3 regions of the Variovorax monticola genome follow, and region 2 is predicted to be linked to each of the others. Evidence: predicted binding sites of a transcription regulator. Region 2 holds the regulator's gene; each other region holds the start of a gene.
The links. The regulator sigma-54, encoded in region 2, starts transcription at its own class of promoters, with help from an activator protein. The targets are predictions, from matches to a motif close to TGGCANGNAANCTGCTTT.
Positions count from the first base shown of each region.

Region 1: the regulator sigma-54 is predicted to act here: its motif matches at 1,229-1,246, upstream of ACSFA5_RS11570 (nitrate- and nitrite sensing domain-containing protein).
Region 3: the regulator sigma-54 is predicted to act here: its motif matches at 1,146-1,163, upstream of ACSFA5_RS24630 (TorF family putative porin).

Region 1 is NZ_JBPJZP010000003.1:90,737-92,997, forward strand. Features, by position in the region: gene ACSFA5_RS11560 (alpha/beta hydrolase-fold protein) at 1-161, shown strand, start outside; gene tsaD (tRNA (adenosine(37)-N6)-threonylcarbamoyltransferase complex transferase subunit TsaD) at 100-1,158, opposite strand; gene ACSFA5_RS11570 (nitrate- and nitrite sensing domain-containing protein) at 1,274-2,261, shown strand, end outside.
Region 2 is NZ_JBPJZP010000007.1:434,292-436,552, forward strand. Features, by position in the region: gene lptB (LPS export ABC transporter ATP-binding protein) at 1-320, shown strand, start outside; gene rpoN (RNA polymerase factor sigma-54) at 338-1,954, shown strand; gene ACSFA5_RS26095 (phospholipase D family protein) at 1,965-2,261, shown strand, end outside.
Region 3 is NZ_JBPJZP010000007.1:114,905-117,165, reverse strand. Features, by position in the region: gene glnK (P-II family nitrogen regulator) at 1-164, opposite strand, end outside; gene ACSFA5_RS24630 (TorF family putative porin) at 232-1,104, opposite strand; partial or broken gene ACSFA5_RS24625 (YifB family Mg chelatase-like AAA ATPase) at 1,317-2,261, shown strand, end outside.

The DNA.
Region 1 (2,261 bases), on a different contig from region 2:
CCACCGAGGGCGGCCACGACTGGCCGCAATGGCGCCAGCTCTGGCGCAACATGCTCGACGTGCTGCCGCTGCCGTCGATCGGCCGCGCGCGCCAGCCGCTTACGCAGTCTCCGGTAGCGGCGCCTCGGGCGACAGCGACGCCATGGGCCATCGCGGCTTGACGTCGAACGCGTAGCGCTCGCTGGCCTGCGACAGGCCGGATTGCAGGCGCATCGCGGCGGCCATGGCGATCATGGCGCCGTTGTCGGTGCACAGGTGCAGCTCGGGATAGTGCACGCGCACCCCGCGCTTGGCGCAGGCGGCATTCAGTTGCTCGCGCAGGTTCGTGTTGGCCCCCACCCCACCCGCCACCACCAGGCGCTTCAGCCCGGTCTGGTCGAGCGCGGCGAGCGACTTCTTCAGCAGCACCTCGACGATGGCCGCCTGCGTGGACGCCGCCAGGTCGGCCTTGTTCGCTTCGAGCTGGTCGCCGAGCTTCTTGGCCTGCGTGAGCACGGCCGTCTTCAGGCCCGCGAACGAAAAGTCGAGGTCGCCGCTGTGCAGCAACGGGCGCGGCAGCTTGAAGGCCGTGGCATTGCCGCCCTCGGCCAGCTTCGCGAGCCACGGCCCGCCGGGATACGGCAGGCCCATGAGCTTGGCGCTCTTGTCGAAGGCCTCGCCGGCCGCGTCGTCGATGGTCTCGCCGAGCAGCGCGTAGCGGCCCACGCCGTCGACCCGCATCAGCTGGGTGTGACCGCCCGACACCAGCAGCGCGACGAACGGAAACTCCGGCGGATCGGCGCTCAGGAACGGCGACAGCAGATGCCCTTCGAGGTGATGCACGCCCAGCACCGGCTTGCCCAGCGCCACGCCCAGCGCGCAGGCCACGCCGGCGCCCACGAGCAACGCACCCGCCAGGCCCGGGCCACGCGTGTAGGCCACCACGTCGATTTCGGCGAGCGAGCGGCCGGCCTCGGCCATGACGGCTTCGGTCAGCGGCAGCACGCGGCGGATGTGGTCGCGGCTGGCCAGTTCGGGCACCACGCCGCCGTAGGCCTGGTGCATGGCGATCTGGCTGTGCAGCGCGTGCGAAAGCAGCACGGGCAGCGCATGGCCGTGCGACTCGACCAGCGCCACGCCGGTTTCATCGCAGGATGATTCGATTCCCAACAAGAGCATGCCGCCGAGTGTAGGTGGCGCCTGCCGCGCCCATCTCGCGAAGGGGCAAGCGAAAGCACAAGCGAAGATGGGGCACGGATGTTGCAGTGACAATCCGCCTTCCCCGCACCCCACCATGAAATCCGGACTGAGCTTCCTCATCGCCGCCCGCCGCTGCGAAATCGACGAGCTGGACCAGCTCGCCCGCACCAGCGAGCTGGTGGGCGTGATCGGGCGTCTGGTGCATGCGCTGCAGCGCGAACGCGGCATGTCGAACATCTTCCTTGCCACGCGCGGCAGCCGTTTCGCAGCGCAACGCGGTCCGCAGATCGCCGAATGCCTCGCGCTCGAGCACGAAGTGCGCGCCGGTTTCGACCAGTTGGCAACCGACGACCACCGCGGCGCGGGCGCGGGCAACGGCGCGCGGCTGTTCAGCCGCATCGCCTTCGTGCTGCCGGGGCTGGACGCCCTGCCCGGCTTGCGCCGCCGCATCGACGCGCTGGAACTCAAGCCCGCACAGGCGGTCGCCGCCTTCGCCAAGCTGATCGCCGGCCTGTTGTCGGTGGTGTTCGAAGCGGCCGATGGCGCCGCCGACCCGGAAATCTCGCGCCTGCTGGTTGCGATGTTCAACTTCATGCAGGGCAAGGAGTTCGCCGGCCAGGAGCGTGCCTTCGGGGCCGCCGCGCTCGCGACGGGCCGAAGCGACGAAGCGCAGCGCCTGCAGTGGCAGCACTTCATCGAGTCGCAGGAGCGCTGCTTCCAGGTGTTCACCGACTTCTCGGGCGAGGCCGTGCTCGCGCTGTGGCGCGACTGCCAACCCGACGGCATGCTCGCCGAGCTGGAGCGCATGCGGCGCCGCGGCGCCACCTCCGCCCCGGCCGACCCTGCGCTGAGCCAGGCCTGGTTCGACTGCTGCACCCGCCGCATCGACGCCATGAAGACCGTCGAGGACCGCCTGGCCGCCGACCTGCGCGCGCTGTGCGAGCGCAAGACCGCGCAGTCGCGCAGCGAACTGCTCGACTACCAGGCCCTGCTCGAAACCCTGGTCGACGCGGCGGCACCGCAGGCCACGGCCCTGTTCTTCGACGACGCCAATGCCCAGGCGACCGCCCCCGCGCAGTTCG
Region 2 (2,261 bases):
TGGCGCTGTCGGGCGGCGAACGCCGCCGGGTGGAAATTGCGCGTGCGCTGGCCACCCAGCCGCGCTTCATCCTGCTGGACGAGCCCTTTGCCGGCATCGACCCGATCGCGGTCATCGAAATCCAGCGGATCATCAGTTTCCTGAAGGAACGCGGCATCGGCGTGCTCATCACCGACCACAACGTGCGTGAGACGCTGGGCATCTGCGATCACGCGTTCATCATCAGCGACGGGCATGTGCTGGCACAAGGCACGCCCTCGGAGATCGTCGACAACGCCGAGGTACGACGCGTCTACCTTGGCGAGCACTTCCGGATGTAAGGGCGGGTGGGCTCTCCATGAAGCAAGGGCTGTCCCTTCGCGTCTCGCAGCACCTGGCGCTCACGCCGCAGCTGCAGCAGTCCATTCGCCTGCTGCAGCTCTCCACGCTCGAACTGAGCCAGGAGGTCGAGCAGATGCTGGACGAGAACCCGTTCCTCGAGCGCACCGCGGAAGAGGCGGCACGCGAGGAGTTCGGGCTCGACACGGCCGATGCGCCGGTACCGCGCGATGACGGCGGCAGCGATGGAAGCGACGCCATCGAAAGCGAAGGCGACTTCGCCCCGCCGGCTGCCAGCACCTCCACTTCTTCCACCGAGACGACCACCACCAGCACCGCCGAGTCAGACGGACCGGCCACGGAAATCAACGAGCGCGAGCCCGACTGGGAAGGCGACGGCACCGTCGACATGGCCGCGCCCGACGACAGCGAGTGGGGCAGCGACGCCCCCGCGCGCCAGAACAACCTGGGCGACGACGAGCGTGCCGACGCCACCGAGCTCGCGCGCAGCCAGGAGTCGCTGCAGTCGTTCCTGCACCGCCAGGCGCTGAGCCTGCGCCTGAGCGAGAACGACAGTGCCGCGCTGCGCTTCCTGATCGAGTCGCTCAACGACGACGGCTACCTCGAGGACTCGCTGCCCGCGCTGGCCTCGGGCCTGGCCGGCGACGACAACGACCAGTTCGACGACCTGGTGCACCACTTCCAGGTGGCGCTCGGCCTGCTGCAGAGCCTGGAGCCCGTGGGCGTGGGCGCGCGCGACCTGGGCGAATGCCTGGGCATCCAGCTGCGCGCGCTGGCCCGCCCCAACGAGACCGAGCAGGAACAACTGGTCCGCAAGACCGCCATGGCCGTGTGCAAGCAGTCGATGGAGCTGCTGGCGCGGCGCGACTTCAAGCGCCTGGCCACGCTCACGCGCACCAACGAAGAGCTGGTGCGCCTGGCGCTGCAGATCATTGCGCGGCTGGAGCCCAAGCCGGGCCGGCGCTTCGTGGACGTGGAGCGCAACATCGTGGTGCCCGACGTGATCGTCACCAAGACCGGCCGCGGCACCAACATCAAGTTCCGCGTCATGCTGAATCCGGAAGTCATGCCGCGCCTGCGCGTGCACGACATCTACGCGGGCGCCCTGAAGGCGCACAAGGGCGAGGGCAGCCAGGCGCTGTCGCAGCGCCTGCAGGAGGCGCGCTGGTTCATCAAGAACATCCAGCAGCGCTTCGACACCATCCTGCGCGTGAGCAACGCCATCGTCGAGCGGCAAAAAAGCTACTTCGTGCACGGCGAGCTCGCCATGCGCCCGCTGGTGCTGCGCGAAATTGCCGACGAGCTGGGCCTGCACGAGTCGACCATCTCGCGCGTGACCACGGCCAAGTACATGTCCACGCCGTTCGGCACGGTCGAGCTCAAGTATTTCTTCGGCTCGGCGCTGGGCACCGAGACCGGCGGCAATGCGTCGAGCACCGCGGTGCGCGCGCTCATCAAGCAGTTCGTCAGCTCGGAAAGCATCAAGAAGCCGCTGTCGGACAGCCAGATTTCCGAAATGCTGAAAGAGCAGGGCATCGAGTGCGCGCGCCGCACCGTGGCCAAGTACCGCGAGGCGCTGCGCATAGCGCCCGCCAACCTGCGCAAGGCGCTGTAGCGACCCGGCCATGAGCCCTTGCCTCCCTCGCCGCCCGCATCCGTTGTCGCGCCGGGGGCTCGGGTTCTTCGCCTTGGTGGCCGTGCTGCTCTTGCTGCTGTCCACCGGCTGCGCCACCTTGCCCGACGAGGCGCCGCGCCCCGCCGTCAAGGCCATGGCGGTGTCGGGAGACACGGCGCTGGGCAAGATCGCGATGGCCGCCCAGCCCGACCCCGACCTGAGCGGCTTTCGCCTCATGCCCGGCGGCGACTTCGCCTTCGACACCCGCATCCAGCTGGCGCGCCGCGCCCAGCGCACGCTCGACGTG
Region 3 (2,261 bases), 320 kb from region 2:
AAGTCGACCACGTACTCGGCGCCGCGGTAGAGCTCGGTGTGGCCTTTCTGGCGACCGAACCCCTTGACCTCGGTGACGGTGATCCCCTGCACGCCGATGGCCGACAGTGCTTCGCGCACCTCGTCGAGCTTGAACGGTTTGATGATGGCTGTGACCAGCTTCATGAGTTTTCTCCTTCGGATGGAAATGAAACGGTGCGGCAGCTTGGGCCGCACCTCGTTGTTCTGTGGCTTACAGCGTCTTCGTCAGCGTGAGGATGAAGCGCGCCTTGTTCGGCGAGTACGTCGTCTGGCCGAAGGTGCCGAAGCCGTAGTCCACGCCCGGGTTGCTCACGGCGAGGTACGAACTCTTCTTGTTCGCGCCCTGCACCGAGCCGGTCAGCGACAGGCCGTTGCCGAAGTCGTACGACGCGCCCACGTTGTAGTCGACATAGCTCTTGTAGCCCAGGCTGCGGATGTCGCTGGACATGTTCGTGTAGCCCACGGCCGCCTTCAGCGTGACCTTGGGCACGATTTCCTTGCTGTACGCCAGGTTCAGGTAGCCGGTGTTGGTGCCCTTCAGGCCCGAGCCCGCCTTGTTGCCTGCGTAGCCGAAGTAGTCCTTCGACACGGTGTGCGAGTACTTGGCGGTGAACGAGCCGAGGGTTTCGTCGGCGTAGGTGCCGGCCACGTACAGCTCGGTGGTGTTGCCCGACGAGTTGCCCGGGTAGATGTAGGTGAGCGCACCGACGTCCATGTCCAGCGGGCCGGCCTTGAACTTGTAGCCACCGTACAGGTCCATCTCGATGCTGTTGCCCTTGAGCCAGTTGACGCTGGAGTTCCAGCTGCCCACGTAGAAGCCGCTGTCGCCGAAGGCGTAGTCGAGGCCGCCCTGGATGGCGGGCTTGAAGCCCTTGGTCTTGGCGTAGTCGTTCTTGCCCAGCATGTCCTGGTCCTGGCCACGGAACTTGTAGTTGGTCGTCAGCGAGATGTTTCCCGTGAGGTTCGGGGCGGGAGCGGCCGCCGGCGCGGCGGCGTCGGTTGCGGCCTGCGCCAGGGCGGCGCCCGAAGCGGTCAGTGCGGTGGCAAGAACGATCAGCGCCTGGGCGGCGGTGCGGTACGTCATCGGGAAACTCCTCGCAAAGTGTGTTGGGGACTGTGAGGCTCAAAGCAGGGAGCGTGCCAAACTGCTCAAAAGCCCGCCCGCAGAGCGCTCTCCGCGGGCTTGAGCGAGCGCCAAATCGTTACAACAGGTGCCTCGTGTGGCGGTAGTTTCTCCAGGAACTGCACCACGGACGTGCCCCTGATGGGCGCACCATCTTGGGGAGTCGAACAACAATGAGTTTGTCTTTGGTGCAAAGCCGCGCTTTGCTGGGGCTGGAAGCGGCCAGTGTCACGGTTGAGGTGCATCTGGCGAACGGACTGCCCAGCTTCACGCTGGTAGGTCTGGTGGAAACCGAGGTCAAGGAGGCGCGCGAGCGGGTGCGCTCGGCCATCCAGAACGCGGGGCTGGAGTTTCCCAACAACAAGCGCATCACCGTGAACCTGGCCCCGGCCGACCTGCCCAAGGACTCCGGCCGCTTCGACCTGCCCATGGCCATGGCCATCCTCGCGGCCAGCGGGCAGATCGACAACGCCCGGCTCGCCGGCCACGAATTCGCCGGGGAGCTGTCCCTTTCGGGGGAGCTGCGGCCCGTTCGCGGTGCGTTGGCCATGGCACTGGCGCTGCATACACGGGGCGTGGCCACCCGATTGGTGCTGCCCATGGACAGCGCACAGGAAGCCGCGCTGGTGCCCGGCGGCGAGGTGTACGGGGCCCGGCACCTGCTGGACGTGGTGCGGCAGTTCGTGGCCGACGCCGACGCGGCGGCGCAGCTGCCCGAGCCGGCGTCGGACGACGGCTGGGCCCGGGTCGAGGCCGCGCCCGGCGCTGCAGCACCGCGCTATGCCGACCTGTGCGACGTCAAGGGCCACACGGGCGCCAAGCGGGCGCTGGAGATCGCGGCGGCGGGCGGCCACAGCCTGCTGATGATGGGCGAGCCGGGTTCGGGCAAGTCGATGCTCGCGCAGCGCTTTGCGGGCCTGCTGCCGGGCATGAGCATCGGCGAGGCGCTGGAAAGCGCCGCCGTGGCCAGCCTGGGCGGGCGCTTCGCGACCGACCGGTGGATGTGCCGTCCGACTTCGGCGCCGCACCACACATCGAGCGCGGTGGCGCTGGTGGGTGGCGGCTCTCCGCCGCGGCCCGGCGAGATTTCCAGGGCGCACCACGGCGTTCTGTTTCTC